DNA from 3 places in the Bradyrhizobium sp. 521_C7_N1_3 genome. Region 3 is predicted to be linked to each of the others. Evidence: riboswitches for the same ligand, from Rfam matches in the RefSeq annotation. Region 3 holds a riboswitch; each other region holds the start of a gene.
The links. A riboswitch is a leader RNA that binds a small molecule or an ion and turns the genes downstream of it on or off. The one in region 3 is predicted to bind cobalamin.

Region 1 (6,602 bases), 1.5 Mb from region 3:
CGCGTATGTCTTGCAATAGGTTCGAGGCGCTCCGCCACTGCGGCAAGATGTTGCTCTGCGGCGGTTTACTCAGGCCTTGGCTCTCCTAAGTCTTCCTCTTCTTTTGGCTCGGTGCGTTGGAACCAGGAGCCAGGGGGAAATTTCGCGATGCGTTTGGCAAAGGAGGATTGTGGCTCCCAATCCTGTCCTTCTCTCTTCTCGAAAGTGATGACCCCGTTGTGTGTAAAATAACGTGGTCCTTGGATACTACAATTCACCAAGAGCAGAACGCGCCACACGCCACCCTTCTCGGCCGGTTTATCATTCCGCTTCGGTAAGTAGTCCACTCCAACTGGTTCAATGATAGTGCAGCGGCCCTGCCGCAGAAGATCGCCGAGCCGGCCTTGCGGGGTAGTCACAAAGTTGAAGTTGGCCGGATCATGCAGAAAGCGAAGATTTGCGTCCCTTTCGCCATCTGCGACTTCACTGGCGATTAGGGAGAGCGCCAGGGCGCGCCAGCCCAATTCCATCGGCTTCGCATAAGTCGACGCAAGTTCAAGCGTGCCGTCGAGGGCGATCTTCCAGGCGATAACGTACTGTTCGTCCGATTTGTTGTCCCGGTGTCTGGTCCACGAAACGAAAATAAAGTCGTTTTGGCCAAGTTCAACAACGCCCCACATTTGAGGCACGAACTGTGCCACCTTCGAGACATTGGAGATAATTTGTTCTATCGTCTCACCATCTTGCGCTCGCCAAGTTGACTTCAGTCGTTCGACAAGGGGACTGTCGCTGGCCCGAATATTATTGCTCATGGCAGCCGGCCAGGCGAGGCAGATTAAAAATCCGACCACGCTAAGCCATAGCGCGGGTCTTCCAGGCATTCTCTTCATAACCCTCGGCCTATCGCGTTTCATCCAAATATCTTGTGAAGCAGGCAACCTCGAACCTGCTATGCCATCGCAAGAAGTTTACGGGGATGCACCCGCTAGCTGTCCCGCGCGAGCAGGCGCTCCCCTCTATGTCATGCGCAGCTAACTTCCCCGGCAGCGACTGCGTCAATTGGCTGAGCTGGACCTGCCCAGAGGAGGAGACTGGGCATTCCGAGGGTCTGCATTCTTCGTGCCAGGCAATAGGCGGAAAATTTCACGGAGTTTGTGTCACTCTTGTCGACTTTCCGACCTTTGCATGTTTTCGATGTTTCTGTTTGGCGTATCCGCCGCAGCTTGTGCATCCATGTCCCGCACCGGATATTTAGCAGAAGAGTTGAACGCCTCGATGCCGGATGCCTGTGGACGGAAGTGGGTTTGCCGCCATTGAGCTGTGTGGTTCGCTATCGTGCCGCCCGCGTTCGAGCTGCGTGATTGCCAAGCACCAAGCCGGCTTGATCCCAGCTCTGAAGTCTGGGTGGCACGCAAATCAACCCCTCGCCAGTTGCTAAATTTCGCCACGTGCCTTGGCCTATTCGCCGCAGATCCTTTAGTTGAGCGAAGAGCTGGCTAGCTGAGGTGCTGGGCGAACCTCTGGAAATCGCAAAGCCGCATTGAAAGCGCTCTGATATAACGTCGGTACTCCCGCCGGCAGGCTGCTTCTGTCCCTTTCATCAATTTAGCGTGCGGCTCCGCCTCAAGGCAGCTCCGATGCTTATCCGGCATCTGAGAAGGATATGTCTGATTATGACATCTCTGATGAGAGAATGTTTCTAGATGGTGAAGTCACAGAGATGCACGGTCATTCGGCTAGCGGATGTCGCAGATTAGCTTGCACATAATCTGAGAGGTTGACGGAAGAGTTCTCCTGCCGATAATCCAAGTCGTCGAGGTTCTCCGGTTCCCATTGATCCGGAGCTAAGAGGGAAGCCGGTGCAAATGCCGGCTCTGCCCCCGCAACTGTGAGCGGCGAGCCGCTGTCCGACGATGTCGCTGAAGCCTGCACGGCTTCGGGAAGGCCGGACAGCAGCGATGACCAGCAAGCCAGGAGACCGGCCCCGACAATATATTGGTCCACGGGCGGGGTGTCTCGGTGGTGCGCCAAGCAGCCGTCGCACGCGCGACTTCTCCTGCCTGCGTCCGCCATGGCCTTTGTCCCCAACAGGGGTTAACGCTATGTCTCCTCTCTCTCTTCCAGTTGCTACGCTCGGAACGCCACGCATCGGCCCAAGGCGTGAGCTCAAGCTCGCTCTAGAAAGCTACTGGGCTGGAAAGATTAGTGAACAGCAGTTGCACGAAGACGCATTCGGCCTACGCGCAGCGAACTGGGCTCGTCAAAAATCGCTCGGCGTCACGATCATTCCGTCAAACGACTTCTCGCTGTATGATCAGGTGCTCGATACAAGCGTCATGGTTGGCGCAATCCCGGAGATCTACGCCGCGAACGGAGAATCCGTTTCGCTCCAAACGTACTTCGCCATGGCCCGCGGATCGCAATGCGGCGAGCAGGATGCGAGTTGCGCCCAGAGCCCGCGGGGATCTGGCGTGCCCGCGCAGGAAATGACCAAGTGGTTCGATACCAACTACCACTACATGGTTCCTGAGTTTTACCGGGGACAGGCGTTCAGACTGTGCTCTCGCAAACCCGTCGAAGAGTATGAGGAAGCGAGGGCTCTTGGCTTTCAGACCCGCCCTGTCCTGATCGGGCCGGTCACATTTTTAAAGCTCGGCAAGAGTACCGATAGTGCGTTCCAGCCCCTCTCTCTCCTCGATGATCTGATACCCGTCTATATCGACCTTCTGCATGAATTAGCCAAACGAGGGGCAAGTTGGGTTCAGTTTGACGAGCCCTGCCTGGTCCTTGATCTGGATGAGGCGGCGCGAAATTCGTTGCTGCACGCCTATAACCGGTTCGCAAAGGAGGGACCCGCTATCAAGATCATGCTTGCGAGCTATTTCGGCGCCCTAGGCGACAATCTGGATACTGCCCTGAGCCTGCCAATTTCCGGTCTGCACGTCGATTTGGTTCGAGCGCCAGAACTATTGGATCAGATCGTTGCTGACGGCCGAAGTGATCTCGTCATGTCGCTCGGTGTCATCGACGGCCGGAATGTGTGGCGGTCGAACTTGCCGTCGCTCCGTCAGCGGCTGAAGCCCTCGATTGCGAAGCTTGGCAGGCACCGTGTACAGCTCGCTCCATCCTGCTCGCTGCTTCACGTGCCGGTCGATGTTGAACTCGAGACCGGGCTCGCGTCCGACGTCAAGAGCTGGCTTGCTTTCTCGGTTCAGAAGATGCGTGAGCTTGCGATCCTGGCGCGGGTACTCGCAGGCGACCAGAATGTTGGGCTAGCTCTTGCCGAGTCGGAATGCGCTGCGACTGCCCGCCGGACCTCGCCGAAGATCCATAATGCCAACGTCGCTGTCCGAATGAGGGCGATCGATCAGACGATGCGCCAGCGCGCCACCCCGTTTGCCCGTCGTTCCGAGATCCAAAGGGAACGCTTTGGACTACCGGCTTTTCCCACCACGACGATAGGATCGTTTCCGCAGACCACAGCGGTGCGAAATGCTCGCGCGGCGCATGCGCGAGGTGCGATGAGCGAGGAGCAATACGACAGGTTCCTCAAAGAGGAGATAGCCCGCGCCGTACGTTGGCAGGAGGACATCGGTCTTGACGTCCTCGTTCATGGCGAATTCGAGCGTAATGACATGGTGCAGTACTTCAGCGAGCAACTCGCCGGCTTCGCATTTACAAGGAATGGATGGGTTCAGTCCTATGGTTCGCGCTGCGTTAGGCCCCCGATCCTGTTTGGCGATGTAGTGCGGCCGAAGCCGATCACCGTGGAATGGTGGCGCTACGCGCAATCACTAACTAGTAAGCCGATGAAGGCGATGTTGACCGGACCGGTGACGATCCTGAACTGGTCGTTTGTTCGCGATGATATTCCTAGAAGCGAGGTCTGCCGTCAGCTTGCGCTCGCGATGCGCGATGAAGTCCGCGATCTCGAGAATGCCGGTGCGGCGATGATACAGATCGACGAAGCTGCACTTCGCGAAGGATTGCCATTGCGCCGGTCGGACTGGAAGGCATATCTCGATTGGGCCGGAGATTGCTTCCGCATCTGCTCATCGGGCGTTACCGATCAAACGCAAATCCATACACATATGTGCTACTCAGAGTTTAACGACATCATCGGTGCGATCGCTGCAATGGATGCGGATGTCATTTCAATCGAGACGTCGCGATCGAAAATGGAGCTGCTGGATGCGTTCAGGAGGTACGAATATCCAAATCAAATCGGACCGGGCGTGTACGACATTCACTCTCCGCGCGTTCCCGAGACGGACGAAATGAAGGAGCTGATCGTGCTAGCTCGGACGCGCTTGCAGGATTCTCAGCTCTGGGTCAATCCGGACTGCGGCCTAAAAACGCGCAAATGGGAGGAGGTTCGGCCTGCGCTCGCCAACATGGTCGCTGCCGCGCGCGAACTGCGCGCTGCATCCGATCCGCAAATCCGTTGATCCCGAGCTCCGGTCTGTTCTCGACAAAGCTAATTGGGTTATGGTGATTTACGCTTTCCACATTATCGAGGCTATCCTTGCCGCTGACAAAATGCCCGGTCCACTTCGTGGACCGGGGAAGGTACGGTCTCGGAGAAAAGATGGTGACGCGTTACGCTAGTTTCGTCGGCCGCGGGAGAATTGCCGGCTGCTCGATCAAGGCGACGACATTCGCCGAAAATCTGCGACCCATTCAAGCAGAAGTGCCGCAGCTCAATCATGCCATGGTACGCGGCCGTCTAGGCTGTGATTTGTCGCTCATGGGCACGTTGGCAACGGCCGCGACAGCAATGAGAAAACTAATGCTTGACGGACACCGCAAGGCACCGGCGCGGATTCGGTCCGCTCGGAGATGCCGTCAGGCTCCCTCAATCAATCCACGCTAGATAGTTTCCGAAGAGAGGACGTCAAAGGCACTCCGTACCCCAACTCACGCCAATCCATTTGGAATAACGGCTATCCGGGCCAGATACGCCAATGCGTTGGCCGCACAGCGATTTGCTCTCCGGTATTCGCGTTGATCCATCCGCCGAAGATCCGGCGGCAAGGAAAGACCACCCGGTGAATTGAATTACCCTCGATCACGGCAATCTCCAGATCCTGATCGAAGGGCGGCGCCTTTCCAAGCTGCTCCCATGTCAGATCATTAGATGCTGGGCGGTGTTCATAGCTGCGGGGTGACAAATTCAGATAACCTTGTTAACACCGCGCACATCGCTTGGGTTCTGCGCGGACGGGCCCAAGCCGATAACGTTCGGATGGCCCGCGTTCTCGATCGCGTCAGCCGCGGCGGAGGGCTATCGGCCATGCGCTGTTGTGACGAAACATGATCCGCTCGCGAACTGAAATATTTAGATCTGCGCCACGAAACGACATCTGAGCTTTGGTCGAATTGATTTGGATCAGCTCAAGGCCTCGGCCGTTGATATTTGTAGCTGTGCTGCACAAGTTAGACTGGACTCCAGCTCCAGTAATCCGGCCCGGAGCAGGGTAAATGGTCCGGCCGTCTGTCATATCACGTCCCTTGTTGGTGAGACACATCTCCTTATCCTCCGGCGTCATCGTGTTGGTTGTGTGTGGGGGGCCTCCCTCACGCGCGCATTTTCTTAACACCGTTAGATGGGCGGCATCGCTCTGAGCCCATAGCAGGGCCGTCCCGCAGGCCGATAAAGTAGATGCCGTCGCAAGTCGGCGCAATTTATCATGTGGCCGGTCATTGGCCGCCGCGCGGCTGCGGCTGCGTCTGGTAGCAGTCCTAGGAACGGCAGCGGGTACCCGGGCAAGAAAGCATCATGGGCGTCAAGCATTTCGGTCCGCCGTGCGTCTGACCTTACTAGAAGACCACTTCTATCAGAGGCAGCCGCTGCAGCATTGATGCTTGTCAAAAAGTTGTGCGCGTCCGGGATCGGAGGCTCGTGACCGCTACCAGCCGCAGACGCTCGTCGACATGTTCCGAACTCGCGCTTCAGCCAGCGCCTCGCGTTCTCTGCAACAGACCAACGCGTTGAATTGAGGTGCAACCCACGCCCATGGCTAGGACAACTTTTCGCCATTGCTCCGTGCACGCCGACGGTCAATTGATGCTTCGCCTTTCACTCGGTGGCCTTGCCGGGCGCTGATAGACCTTAAGCTCCGGCGCTGAAGTCCTGGACCGGGCTTATCGAAACGTGGGCTAGGACAAGCGTGATGAGCGGCTTCTGCAATCGCGTCTTCAGGTGGACCGCCGATGCAAGTTCGGGGTTCTTGGTGCCCAGCGATCGCTTGCGCGCATAGCCGCCGGCGCATGGCAGAAATCAGCCCGCGATAAGCCTGCACTTGCGGCAGTCGTTCACAAGACTATCGCGGACAACTCGTAAAGTTCACGGCGGACTTTCTTGGCCTATCTTCGGAGGATCAGACAGACCTCTTGGGATGCTCCTTGAGGCAAATCAAATACTCCCCGCGCGAATGGCAGAATAGTGGATAAGCAAACCACACAAAGAGAGGGGGCATGCCTTCATTTAGCGTCCGGTTTATGAAGATCGTTTGCGACGATGCCGGCGGCGAGCATCGTGCGTGCCAGGCAGCATTCAAGGTCGATGCCGCCTCGCTGAGTGCTGCTGCTCAGCAGGCGGAGACCGATTTCTGCCGGCAAAG
Region 2 (6,602 bases), 310 kb from region 3:
CGCCGGCTCGGCAACGCTCGTCGTGCATTCCGGCACGATCCGCGCCGCGCTCTGCATTGCGCTGGATCTGACCCCACAAACGGCCCTGCGCTTCGTGGTCGATCCGTTGTCACTGACCCGGATCGACCGGCTCGCCACGGGCTGGCGCGTCGTCGCGGTCAATCAGCGCGCGGCTTGAGCCGGGTCAGGCCGGGCGATCCGGCACGTTGGCCTGCGCGAAGGTCGCCATGCCGTTGTGAAGGCTGCACGCGAGCCGCACCAGCGGCAGCGCGATGGCCGCACCCGATCCTTCGCCAAGCCTGAGATCGAGGCTGATCAACGGCTGCACGTTCAGCGCACGCAGCACCAGCCGATGCCCCTGCTCCGCCGATTGATGCGACGGCAGCAGGAATGGCTGGCACGACGGGTTCAGCCGCACCGCGGCCAGCGCGGCCACCGATACGATGAAGCCATCGATCAACACGGGAATGCGGGCTTGCGCAGCCGCAATGATGGCGCCGCAGATCGCCGCGATTTCGAGGCCGCCGACGCCGCACAGGATCTTTTCCGGCGAAGCGCCCGCAACGCCATGCCGCGCGATCGCAGCGTCGATCACGCCCGCCTTGTGCGCGCGGCCGGCCGCGTCGACGCCGGTACCGCTGCCCGCGATCTCCTCGGCACTGATGCCAAGCAGGCTCGCCGCAATCGCCGCCGACGTCGTGGTATTGCCGATGCCCATCTCGCCGAAGATCAGGAGATCGGGCCTGCCTGCGTCTGCGCGCGCGACTGCGCGCTGACCGCATTCGAAGGCGAATGCCAGCTCCGCGGGGGTGAGCGCGGCTTCCACGCTGAAGTCGCGCGTGCCCTGGCGCGGCTTGTCGGTGACGATTCCTGCCATCGCCTCCTGCGCCAGCGTGCCGGCGTCCACGACCTCAAGGTTTGAGCCAAGCTCACGCGCCAGCACCGAGATCGCGGCACCGCCCGAGGCAAAATTCGCCATCATCGCGATGGTCACTCCTTGCGGATAGGCCGACACGCCCTGCGCGACGATGCCGTGATCACCGGCGAAGACGATGATCGGCACCCGCGCAGCGCGCGGCTGCTCGGTCGCCTGCAGGCCCGCGAGCTCGACCGCAAGCTGCTCCAGCCGGCCGAGCGCGCCGGCCGGTTTTGTGAGTTGCGCCTGACGCGCGAGCGCCGCGTCGCGATGGACGGCGGAGACATCGGGGCATTTCCGGGTGACCCAATCGGGGAGCATGCTGCCTCGCTTACGGCCTGCGCTTGAGAATGTAGCTGTCCATGATCCAGCCATGCCGTTCGCGCGCATCCTGTCGCGCAGCGACGATGTGCGGGCCGATCTCGGCCAGAGCGCCCGACATCACGATCTGATCGGGCATGCCGAGATAGGCGCCCCACCAGATGTGCAGTCCCGCCGGATCGAGCGACTGGAATGCCGTGCCGCCGTCGAGCATCACCACCACGGTGTCGACGCCCTGCGGCCAGCCGCCTTCGCGCAAGCGGCGCCCCGTCGTAACCAGGAAGGGCTCGCCGATGTCGTTGAGCGGCAGCGCATGCGCCGCGCACAACGCCTGGATCGAGGTGATGCCGGGCACGACCTCGATATCAGGCAAGGGATCGAGCCGGCGCGCAATGCGCAGCGAGGAATCATACAGTGAGGGATCGCCCCAGATCAGCAGCGCGACCTTGCCGTCATCACCGAGCTGGCTCGCGATCGTCTGCGACCAGGCCGCGGCCACGGCGTCGTGCCAATCGTCCACGCCCTTGTGATAGTCCGCTTCACCGGCATCGCGCACGGGAAGGTCGAACTCGGCAATGCGCGTCGTTTGATTGGTGAGCACATCCGCGCAGATCGTCCGCCTGAGATCTGCGAGATCGGACTTCGCCGTCCCCTTGCGCGGGATCAGGATGAGATCGGCCGCGTTGATGGCTTGAACGGCGGCGCGTGTGAGCTGCTCCGGATCGCCGCAACCGATGCCTATCAGGGAGAGCGTGAGCATCGCGCGTGCAGGGGCGGCCGTGACGGCCGCCCCCTTTGTCTCTTAAGCCGCGTTGTGCAGGCGCGGCGTGACGAGGCCGGGCGCGGTGACGCCGCGCAGCGATTTCGCCAGCGCCAGCACGGCGAGATCGGCCAGCGGCTCGATCACGATGACGAGTGCGTAGGAGGCCGCGAAGGTCGCGATATTGACGAGGTTGGTCGCACCGAAGCCCGAGCCATAGAGCGCCCAGAACGCGACCCAGGCGATGACCCCGGCCTGATACGTGGTCGACAGCGCCAGCGCCTGGCGATAGCTGAGATCGACATAGGCGGTGTTGCGGGCAATGATCCGCGTGGCGATCGCCTGGATCGCGAACAGCGGCACCAGCAGCGTGGTGACGTTCATGCCGTATTGCGGCAGGTCGGGTGGCTCGAAGAACACGCCCTGGAACAGCAGGCCGAACGCGAGGCCGAAGGCCGCAGGCGCTGCCCCAAACAGCAGGAACAAGGTCGAGCCGAGGATGAAGTGCACCTCGGAGACGCCGACCGGGAAATGCGGCAGGATCTCGAAGAAGACGAACACGAGGCCCGTGGTGGCGAGCGTCCGCGCCGCGAACGACGTGATGCCCTGCTCGCGCACGGTCTCGACCGCGAGCTTCAGCGCAACGCCGCCGACGGCGATGCCGGTTGCGTAACTCAACACGAGCTTGGCGCCCGATACGACTCCGGGTTCGATATGCATGGTTCAGTTCCTTCCTGCCGTCACACCCGACGGCCTTGGCCACAAAACATGCACGGCCGGTCTCCTGGCTCGCGGTTCACTGGGGTTCTCCGGCCTTCCCGGGCCTCGCGGCCCAGTGGCTGATCGGAGCCCCTCACCGCTTACAGTCGCGGGGGCGGCTGGGGTTTTGGGCGGCGCAACTGTCCGCCCACCCCCATTCCCGATTATGCTCCGGCGGTTTGCGCCGCCTCGAGCACCATGCGTCTCCTGTGTGCCCCTTTCGCCAGCCGGGCGTCAAGGGGCGAAGGGCGGCCGGGACGGTCATGACGGATAATCGCCCGCCAGCGCGCCGAACAGGATCACGGCGGCCGTCGAGGCAGCGCCGCCCCGCGCAAGCTGTTCGGCCAGCTCGGCAATGGTGGTGCGGACCAGCCGCTCGTCGGGACGGCCGAGGGATTCGGCGAACAGGGCCGGAGTGCTCGGGGTGAGGCCGTGCTCGATCAATTTTGCGACAAGCGCCGGAAAGGTGCGCCGGCCCATATAGACCACGGTGGTCGCTTCGGGATCCGCCAGCGCCGCCCAGTTCAAATTCTGCGGCAGGTCGCCGGTCACATCGGCCCCGGTCACGAACTGCACCCGGCGCGAGGTGTGGCGCCGGGTCAGGGGAATGCCGGCTTGCGCGGCGGCGACACAGGCCGAGGTGATTCCGGGAATGATCTCGTAGCCGATGCCGGCTTCGCGCAGCGCCTCCAGCTCCTCCTCGAGCCGGCCAAAGATGCCGGCATCGCCCGATTTCAGCCGCACCACGCGGACGCCGGCCGCGGCATAGTCGACCAGCAGGCGGTTGACGTGGTGCTGCTTGGTGGAGGGCCGCCCTGCCCGCTTCCCGACCGCGACGAGATTGGCGCCGGGCCGGGCCAGATCGAGGATCGCGCCCGAGGCGAGGTCGTCGTAGAGCACGACATCGGCATCGCGCAGCCGCGCGGCGCCCTTGACCGTGAGGAGCTCGGGGTCGCCAGGGCCTGCCGAGATGAAGGTGACAAAACCGCTCACCGGTCCTCCGCGATCAGATGGAAGAACGTGCCGGTGGCTTGTCCCCGGCGCGAGCCCGTCTCGGCGATGACCGCGCCTGTTGCATCGTGCACGACCGCGAGCGGCGTATCCGGCTGCGCGACAATCGTCGAATAGTGGAACTCGTGGCCGCGCAGGCGCGCGCCGACCTGATGCCCCGGCATCGGCGCGGCGAGCGCAGCGAGACGATAGCCGAGATGCATGCGGCGCTTGGCAAAGCTCGTCTCCAGCCCGAGCAGGCCCGTCATCTCATGACGGATGCCGTCGGCATCGGTCAGAGCGGTTCCCAGCACCATATAGCCTCCGCATTCGCCGTGCACCGGCCGTGTGTCCGCGAAGGCGCGCAAGCCGCCGCGAAAGCGGGCGTTGGCCGCGATCTTCCCCGCGTGCAGCTCGGGATAGCCGCCGGGCAGCCAGCAGACATCGGCGCTCGCGTCAGGCGCTTCATCGGCAAGCGGCGAGAAGATCGAGATCTCGGCGCCGGCCGCGCGCCAGGCTTCCAGCATGTGCGGATAGATGAAGGAGAACGCGGCATCGCGGGCCAACGCAATGCGCTGCCCGGGCGGCGTCACATTCATGCCGTTTGCCGCCGGTTGCGGCGACCAGCTTGCTGCCGATCCCAGCACCGCATCGAGATCGACGTGTTCGGCGACGAAGCGCGCGGCCTCGTCGATCAGCTTGCCGATCTCGGCCTGCTCCTCGGCCTGCACGAGGCCGAGATGCCGCTTCGGCAGGCTGATCTCGGCATGGCGCGGCAGCGCGCCGAACACGGCGATGCCGGCGTCGTTGAGTGCACGCCGCACGAGATCTTCATGACGTTGGCTGGCGACGCGGTTGAGCACGACGCCGGCGAGGCGCACGCCGGCGCGATAGTCGCGAAGGCCTGCGGCGATCGCCGCCGCGGTCTGGGCCTGTCCGGAGGGATCGATCACCAGCAGCACCGGCCAGCCCAGCATCTCCGCAATGTCGGCGGTGGCGCCGGTGCCTGAGACGCCGCGCGCGGCGACGCCGTCGAACAGGCCCATCGAGCCCTCCGCGAGCACGACATCGGCATCAGTGCCGCGACCGACAAGATGCGCAATCGTCCCGCGATCCATCGCCCAGCTATCGACGTTGACGGAAGCGCGCCCCGTCGCAGCGGCATGGAAAGCGGGATCGATATAGTCGGGCCCGCTCTTGAAACACTGCACGTTCAGTCCGCGATTGCGCCAGGCGCGCGCCAGCGCCAGCGTCAGCGTGGTCTTGCCGACGCCGGAGGCCGGCGCGGAGATGACGAGCCCTGCCGGCATCACGATGCCTCCGGAAAGCGCGGATCGGCGCCGACCGGCCGATAGCGGCGGTCGTAGTCGACGGCATAGAGGCGGCTCTCGTCGAAATCCGCCGCGCCAAGGGTCTTGCCGACCAGGATCAGCGCGGTGCGCTCCATCTCGGTGCCGACGGCGGCATCGAGTGTCGCCAGGGTGGCGCGGACGATGCGCTGGTCCGGCCAGCTCGCGCGCCAGACGATCGCAACCGGGCAATCCGCGCCGTAATGCGGCGTCAGCTCGGCGACGACCTTGTCGAGCAGATGGATCGACAGATGGATCGCGAGCACCGCACCGGTGGCGGCAAACGCCGCGAGCTTTTCGCCCTCAGGCATCGCGCTGGCGCGGCCCGGCGTGCGCGTCAGCACGACTGACTGGGCGAGACCGGGGAGCGTCAGCTCAGTCTCGAGTGCAGCTGCTGCAGCCGAAAACGACGGAACACCTGGCGTGACCGTGTAGGGAATACCGAGCGCGCGCAGCCGGCGAAGCTGCTCGCCCATCGCCGACCAGATCGCGAGATCGCCGGAATGCAAGCGGGCAACATCCTTGCCGGCGGCATGCGCGGCGGCGATCTCCGCGACGATCTCGTCGAGCGATAGTGGCGCGGTGTTGACGATGCGCGCGCCGGGCGGGCAATGCGCCAGCACGCCCTCGGGCACCAGCGAGCCCGCATAGAGGCAGACCGGACAGGCTGCGATCAGGTCGCGTCCGCGCAACGTCAGCAAATCCGGAGCGCCCGGTCCTGCACCGATGAAGTGCACCGTCATGGGCCGTCTCCTTCCGCGATCGCGGCGGTCGCGGTGCGATCCCGCGAAACCGCCCGCGTCGCAATCAATCGCGCGCGAGGGCCAGCGGCAACGAGCGCCGCGGCTTCGGCGACCGAGCCCGTGCCGAACTTTTCCGCGACGAGCTCCGATTGCGTCGGCGTCTCGATGCCGGCCAGCATGTCCGCCGGAACCGGCTTGATCGGTACGCCGCATTCACGCGCGAGCTGCTTCAGCGGCTCCGCATCGGCCTTGTCGCTGACAGTCGCGACCGCTGCGAGGCCTTCGAAACCACCGGCCGCCAGCAGCGCCTCGCGCAGCGAAGCCAGCGTGACATCCTTCTTGAATCCGAGTCCGGCGACTTTCATCGAACCGCACTCCATTGCACCACGGGCCGCGACGCTTCCCAGGACCGGTAGCGGCCGAGCGGCGCAGCATGGGCAATCTCGATCCGCATCAATTCGCCGCCGTGGCGCTGGTGCAGTTCGCCAAGCAGCGCTTCCGTCTCCAGCGTCACTGCATGCGCGACGAGCCGCGCACCCGGCGCGAGCCGTGACCAGATGGCATCGAACATCGCGATATCGAGACCGCCACCGATGAAGACCGCGACCGGCGCTTCCAGCGCAGCAAAAGCTTCCGGCGCGCTCCCCGTGATGACGGTGATCCGATGCGCCAATCCGAACGCTGCAGCATTGCTGCGGATATTCGCGGCACGATCCTCGCGCGCCTCGATGGCGGTCGCCGTCCCGCCGCACAGCGCCCATTCC
Region 3 (6,602 bases):
ATCCCCATCGGATCCTTCTTCGGGACGGACGAGGTATCTGGCAGCCCCATGGGATTGCGGTAGTAGAGGATTTTTCGCGGCGAAGCCGCCTGCGCCTTCGGCGGCGCCGGCGCGACGGCCGCTCCATCGTCGTCGTAGACCGGCAGATAGTCCCGCCCGCGGTCGTCCTTCTTCGGAGCCGCAGACCAGAGCGGCGCACCGCTTGGATCGCGGTAGTAGAGCGGCGTTCGCTCCGCGGCAGCCGCAGCCGATGATATGCCGGCCTCAGCGAGCCAGCCCGCACCGTTCGAATGCCAGTAGTAACCGGCCAGGACCAGGCCGCCGCCCAGCGCAAGTGCCGTCAGGAGACGCAGCGTTTTCATGTCGTGTATCCGCGCGCCCGGGAGCGCGCGTCCGTGTGAAGGAAAAAGGGGAATGTCGGGCGCCGCCGGGCAGCGCCCGAACGCTCACTTGACCGCCGTGACGATCACCTTGCCGGTGACGGTCTCCGGTTCGCCCTGCACCTTCACGGACAGCGTCATCTGGTAGCGTCCAGCCATCGGCAGGTCCGTCTTGAAGGCGTACACACCCGGTTCCCTGGACGGCAGCGGCGCGACCGCCGATTCCATCTCCGCCATCCCGTCCGGGGCCATGTCGAGCCGCGTCTTGAAGATGACCGCGTCCGGTATCGGCTTGCCGGTCTGCTTGTTCGTCAGGCGAACGGCGAGCGTGACGTCTTCGCCCTTCTTCATCTGCGGCGTGACGGGCTCGAAGGCGTAGTCGCCCGCGCCCGCCATCGCGGCGGAAGCGGCAAGCGAAAGGGTGGCGGCGAGAGCCGCGGTGCTGATTTTGGAAAGCATTGTCCTGTCCTCATGAATTGATCTTTCGCCGTGGCGCGTGAAGCGCGCACGTCAGTCGTCGTCGCGAGCAGGCATGCCGCTCGCGTCTCGGGCTTTGCGAGATCAGATTCGAGGAGGTCGGAAAGGAGGACTGCCGCCGCGGAAGGAAACGACCTGATCCGGGGGAATAGCCATCGTGCTGGCCACGACGGCGAGACGCTCGAACGCCACGGGCCTGACATCACCGAGCGCGATGATCCCGCCAACGCAGCAGAAGCCCATACCGCACTTGTAGTCGCCGATATGGGAGCCCGTTCCCTTCATGTCGGGACAACAATCGTCCATCGACATGTCGGCGTCACCGCTCATGTGCATGGCCGTCTGCATGCCATCCGACGACATTGCGAGGTTCGCCGCGGACGCGCCAACCGGCAGCATCGCCAGGGAGATGGCGATGGCGACTGCCAGGATGGTACGGACGAACTGCAGCAATATCGACTTACCTTGTCAGGCGGGAACTCGGTCTCAGTAGCATATTCGGACACCAAAGGCAGTCATTGATCGTGGTCAAGCGTTCGTTACCCAGGCTCGTCCGGAGGCCGGGTTGGACGTTTCGACGCAGTCCCTCGGACTATCGTGCAAAACAGCAACACAAGGCCACCATCGACCGACCGGCCCATCGAACAGCCCGCGCGGATGTTGACGCGCTCATCCCCTGATGCCAGTTTCGTGATCGGTAGTGTCCGCAAGGACTCTTCAAGGGAATGCGGTGCGCCCACCTCAGTGGGCAATTCCGCGGCTGCCCCCGCAACTGTAGGCGGATAGCCGACGACCAAACGAACCACTGGAGCCCCGCTTGGGCCTCTGGGAAGGTGGTCGAAGGCGATGACCCGCGAGCCAGGAAACCTGCTACCAGCCATGGTCACGCGCGAACGCATTGGGCGGGGTGCCCTGATGTCGGACAAGTAGCCGGTGCATCCGCCGCCTGGGGCGAAGGTGGATGACTAAGGCAACCGCGGTGACGGTTTGTTTGCGTCGCCGCAGAGCGTTGTTGTGCAAAATCTTCATTTCCGTGCTGGCGCGAGGCCAGCGTTGTCGCATGCTTTCCTGATTACCCTGCTCTCGTCGGTGTCGCTGTCGTCCGCGGCGCTCGCGCAAAGTGCGGCGCAGGACAACCGTTCCCGGGAGGTCGGCCCGGTGATCGTGTCTCCGCCTGCGCCGCGACAGGCTCCCGCCGTCAGCCCCGGCACCCAGAAGCCGCGCCAGGCCCGGCGCGCCGCGGGACGCAATCGTGGCGCCCCTGCTGTCGCCGTTCCGGCCGCGCAAGCTCCGAGCGGCCCGGTGCAGACGCCGCTGAACACGGCCGCCGTCACCGACGTCGGCTCCCGGCTCGGGATCACCGCGCGCGAGATGCCGGCGACCGTCGAGGTCATCAGTCAGCGGACGATGCAGGACCTGGGCATCCGGACCACGACCGACGTCGCCAAGGCGGCGGTCGGCGTCACCGGCGGCGATGCGCCCGGCGCGCCCGCCATCTTCTCGATGCGTGGCTTTTCCGGCGACCAGATCTCCACGCTCTACAACGGCATCCCGATCGGGCCGTCGACCATGACCGGCCGTCCCATGGACGTGGCTGGCCTCCAGCAGGTCGAGATCATCAAGGGACCGGACTCGCTGGTGGCGGGCCTCGGTGCGACCGGCGGCGCCATCAACTACGTCAACAAGGCGCCGCACACCGGACCAATCGTCAACGACGCCTTCACCTCCTACGATTCCTTCAACGGCTATCGCGCCGGTTACGGATCGGGCGGCAGCACGCTGATCAACGGCCTCGACTACCGCTTCGATATCAGCCATTTCAACAACAAGGGCTTTATCGACGACACCTATTCGAAGCTCAGCAACGTCTCGGGCCAGCTGAACTATCGCGTCAACGAGAACCTGAAGATCTGGGGCGCGACCGAATACAGGCAGGACAACGACCGCTTCTACTGGGGGACACCGCTGGTGCCCGCGAACGCGCCGGGCATCGTGCCGACGTACGGCATCGTGTCCGGTCGGTGGAGTAACTATTACCTCGGCGGCGGCACACCGGTCCCGGTCACCATCGACGCGCGCACGCTGACCACGAACTACAACGTGCTAAACAATCATAGCGGCGCCAACGAGCTCTGGCTGCGCAGTGGCTTTCAATGGGACATCACCAACAACGTCTCGCTGAAAAGCCAGGTCTATGGCTATGACGCCCACCGGCACTGGTTCAACAACGAGATCTCGTCGTTCGACCAGACAATAGGCAATTTCGCAGGCGCGCAGAGCATCTATCGCGAACGTCTGGCGCTGGATCACGCCCAGCGACTCTACGGCAACATCACCGACCTCACCGTTAATTCCAACGTCGGTGGAATGGACAATCGCTTCGTGGCCACCGTGGCGGCGAGCAGCAACCAGTTCAACGTCTCGCAGGACACGCTGTTCTTCAACGACTACGTCGACCTCCTCAACCCGGATCGCGGCCTCTACGGCCCACGCAGCGACGAGAAGATCTACACCCATCTCGACACCGCCTCGCTGTCGTTCGAGGACCGGCTCAAGCTGACCTCGACCTTCGCACTGATCGGCGGCATCCGTTTTGAGAATATCGAGCTATCGCGGACCCGCTTCGACGAGAATGGCCTCCTGAAAGCCAACTATCCTTTCTCTAAGACGTTCAATCCGGTCACCGGACGCATCGGCTACACCTGGGACATCGCGCCCGGCGTGATGCTTTACAGCCAGTACGCGACGGCAGCCGACCCGACGGTGGCGAACATCTTCATCCTCAGGCCCACGACGCCGCTGCTGCTGACGACATCGCGGACCTACGAGACCGGCGTGAAGCTGCTGTCGGCCGACAAGCGCGCGGAGGCCACGTTCTCGGCGTTCGACATCGAGCGCAAGAACGTCTACGTCCCCGAAAGCGGCATCCTCTTCAACGTCGCCGGCAAGATCGCCTCCAAGGGCGTCGAGATTGCCGCCGCGGTCAATCCGGTCGCAGGCCTGAAGCTATGGGGCAACGTCGCCTTCGTGCAGTCGCGCTTCATCGACTTCACCTATGTCGACGGCAATGGCGACTTCCAGTCCTATTCGGGCAAGACGCCGCCCAACGTTCCCAACTTCATCGCCAACGCCGGCGCCTCCTACCGCTTCGACACGAGGCTGCCGGTGGAGATCGGCGGCCTCGTCCGTCACGTCGGCGACCGCTTCAACTTCCAGGACAATCTGGTCACGATGGACGCCTACACGATCTTCGACGCATACGCGTTCGTCGACATCCCAAAAGCCTATTTCCCGGGCGTCGACCAGACCCGGATCAGCTTTCGCGTGAGGAACCTGACCAACAAGCTCTACGCCGCCTGGGGCGATCCCGGTTACACCGACCAGATCATCCTGGGCGCGCCGCGCAGCTACGAGATCGCGGCTTCGTTCAAATGGTAGTCGCGGATCACCTTGCCCTCGCGGTGGCAGGAGTTGTCACGCGACAGTAGGACGCAATCGCAGATCGATTGCGCCGTTGAAGCCGCAGGTCTCGAGAGCTATCGATCAACGAAACCTCGCTTCCATCGGGAGGAACGCATGAGCACCATCACCGGCGGTTGTCACTGTGGCGCGATCCGCTATCAGGTCGACGGCGAAGCGATCGTGCATGCGCTGTGTCACTGCCGCGATTGCAGGCTTCACGCGGGCGCTCCCGTCGTCGGCTGGACGATGTACGCGGACGATGCCGTCAAGGTGACCAAGGGCGAGCCCAAGGTGTATCGGTCCTCGGAACATGCCCGGCGGCACTTTTGCGGCGACTGCGGAACCGGCCTGTTTTATGTCAATGCCGACATGTTGCCCGGGGTCATCGACGTCCAGAGCGCGACCTACGACGATCCCGATGCCGTACCGGCGACGATGCACATCCAGGTCGCAGAGCGCCTTGGATGGATGGAGCGCGCGCACGAACTGCCGACATTCGACCGCTATCCTCCGCCACCGTAGCGGCGCGCGCGAAGCGTTCGCCGTCTGGATGGAACCGCACAAACACCATCTTGCAACGGCCGGACGATCTCACGTACATTGATCGGCGTGGGGACGAAGCAGACTCCCCGTGAGACCTCGGTCCAAGCTCTGCGCAGCACGCCATTCGTGGAGCTTGCGCATGGATACCGAACGCCACTCCCCTCTCCGCCATGCCGTTGCCATCGTCTCCCGCGGCGACGCTGCCGCGCGCCGGGACGCGACGGCGCAAAACAGCCGCTTCGTCCGCGTTTTCGAAGCACTCGCCGCGGTCGGCATCGACGCCCGGCCGGTGATCTACGACGAGATCTTCGCCGACGCCGTCCGCGATCAACTGCTCGCCGTCGATGGCGTGCTCGTGTGGGTCGATCCGATCCATCAGGGCAAGACGCGCGAGGCCCTCGACCCGCTGCTTCGCGACGTTGCGGCGCAAGGGCCATGGGTAAGCGCCCATCCCGACGTGATCCTGAAGATGGGCGTCAAGGAGGTGCTCTACCGAACGCGTCATCTCGGCTGGGGAGCCGATACGCATCGCTATGACACCGCAGCAAGCTTCCGCGCCGAATTTCCCGCGCGCCTTCAGGCGAACGGTCCGCGCGTGCTCAAGCAAAATCGCGGCAATGGCGGCCAGGGGGTGTGGAAGGTGGAGGCCCTGCCCAACGCGGACGGCATGGTTCGCGTGCTGCATGCGCAACGCGGCAGCCTGCCCGAGGACATGCCGCTCGATGCCTTCCTCGCCCGCTGCGAACCGTATTTCGGATGGGGCGGCTGCGTCATCGACCAGGCGTTCCAACCCCGCCTGCCCGATGGCATGATCCGCTGCTACATGAGCGGCGCCAGGGTCGCGGGCTTCGGGCATCAATTGATCAAGGCCCTGATCCCGCCGCCGCCGGAAGGCCCCGACGCACCCGAGGCGCAGCCGGGCCCACGGATCATGCACGGACCCGATGCTTCGCAATTCCGGGCGCTCCGAAGATCGATGGAGGACGAATGGACGCCGCAGCTGATGGACACGCTCGGCATCGACGAGCCGTCGCTACCCGCGATCTGGGACGCGGACTTCCTGTACGGGCCCCGCGACGCCACCGGTACCGACACCTACGTCCTGTGCGAAATCAACGCGAGCTCCTGCTTTGCGATTCCCGACGACGCGCCGGCGGCAATCGCCCGAACGGTGAAGCACCGCTTGATCCGGACTCAAGCAGTGCGTTCGGGCGCATAACGGGACGGCAGGATACCCCGATAGCATCCAACACTAGGGCGTGGACTCATAACGCGCGGCCAGCCGTAACCGGATAGATGCGAGTTGGACGAAGGCGAGGTAGTTTCCCGCAAGCCTGTCGTAGCGCGTCGCCACACGACGACATTGTTTGATCCTGTTGAAGAACCGTTCGACCTGGTTGCGAGCGCGATAAAGGTACGAGCTGAAGCAGATCGGATCGCTGCGATTGCTTTTCGGGGGATGTTGGCCCACGCCCCCTTTTTCACGGCCAGCTCTCTTATCCAGTCGGCGTCATAGCCACGGTCGGCAAGCAGCATTGACCCGGGCTTCCGGCGAGAGGCAGTTTTCCGGCAAGTCGAACGTCGTGGGCCTCGCCGGGGCTCAACGCCAACCGTACCGGCAAACCATTGCGATCGACCACCGCGTGGATTTTACTCGTCAAGCCGCCGCGTGACACTTCCCATCGATTGGCGCCGATTCCCAGCGATGCAGGCTCCATGCTGATGCACGCGGACAATCGA

Region 1: another riboswitch for cobalamin. It lies ahead of metE (5-methyltetrahydropteroyltriglutamate--homocysteine S-methyltransferase); the one in region 3 lies ahead of AB7008_RS17635 (TonB-dependent receptor).
Region 2: another riboswitch for cobalamin. It lies ahead of AB7008_RS18875 (energy-coupling factor ABC transporter permease); the one in region 3 lies ahead of AB7008_RS17635 (TonB-dependent receptor).

The regions. Positions count from the first base shown of each region.
Region 1 is NZ_CP197232.1:2,302,540-2,309,141, forward strand. Features, by position in the region: gene AB7008_RS10370 (hypothetical protein) at 66-791, opposite strand; gene AB7008_RS10375 (hypothetical protein) at 1,137-1,427, opposite strand; cobalamin riboswitch at 1,779-1,980, shown strand; gene metE (5-methyltetrahydropteroyltriglutamate--homocysteine S-methyltransferase) at 2,082-4,427, shown strand; gene AB7008_RS10385 (hypothetical protein) at 6,457-6,602, shown strand, end outside.
Region 2 is NZ_CP197232.1:4,113,206-4,119,807, reverse strand. Features, by position in the region: gene AB7008_RS18890 (histidine phosphatase family protein) at 1-178, shown strand, start outside; gene cobT (nicotinate-nucleotide--dimethylbenzimidazole phosphoribosyltransferase) at 185-1,237, opposite strand; gene cobF (precorrin-6A synthase (deacetylating)) at 1,248-1,997, opposite strand; gene AB7008_RS18875 (energy-coupling factor ABC transporter permease) at 2,040-2,717, opposite strand; cobalamin riboswitch at 2,755-2,972, opposite strand; gene cobA (uroporphyrinogen-III C-methyltransferase) at 3,018-3,749, opposite strand; gene AB7008_RS18865 (cobyrinate a,c-diamide synthase) at 3,746-5,056, opposite strand; gene cobM (precorrin-4 C(11)-methyltransferase) at 5,056-5,838, opposite strand; gene AB7008_RS18855 (cobalamin biosynthesis protein) at 5,835-6,203, opposite strand; gene cbiE (precorrin-6y C5,15-methyltransferase (decarboxylating) subunit CbiE) at 6,200-6,602, opposite strand, start outside.
Region 3 is NZ_CP197232.1:3,799,818-3,806,419, reverse strand. Features, by position in the region: gene AB7008_RS17650 (efflux RND transporter periplasmic adaptor subunit) at 1-362, opposite strand, end outside; gene AB7008_RS17645 (FixH family protein) at 447-839, opposite strand; gene AB7008_RS17640 (hypothetical protein) at 942-1,307, opposite strand; cobalamin riboswitch at 1,539-1,746, shown strand; gene AB7008_RS17635 (TonB-dependent receptor) at 1,911-4,295, shown strand; gene AB7008_RS17630 (GFA family protein) at 4,434-4,841, shown strand; gene AB7008_RS17625 (Cj0069 family protein) at 5,002-6,081, shown strand; partial or broken gene AB7008_RS17620 (IS5 family transposase) at 6,115-6,602, opposite strand, start outside.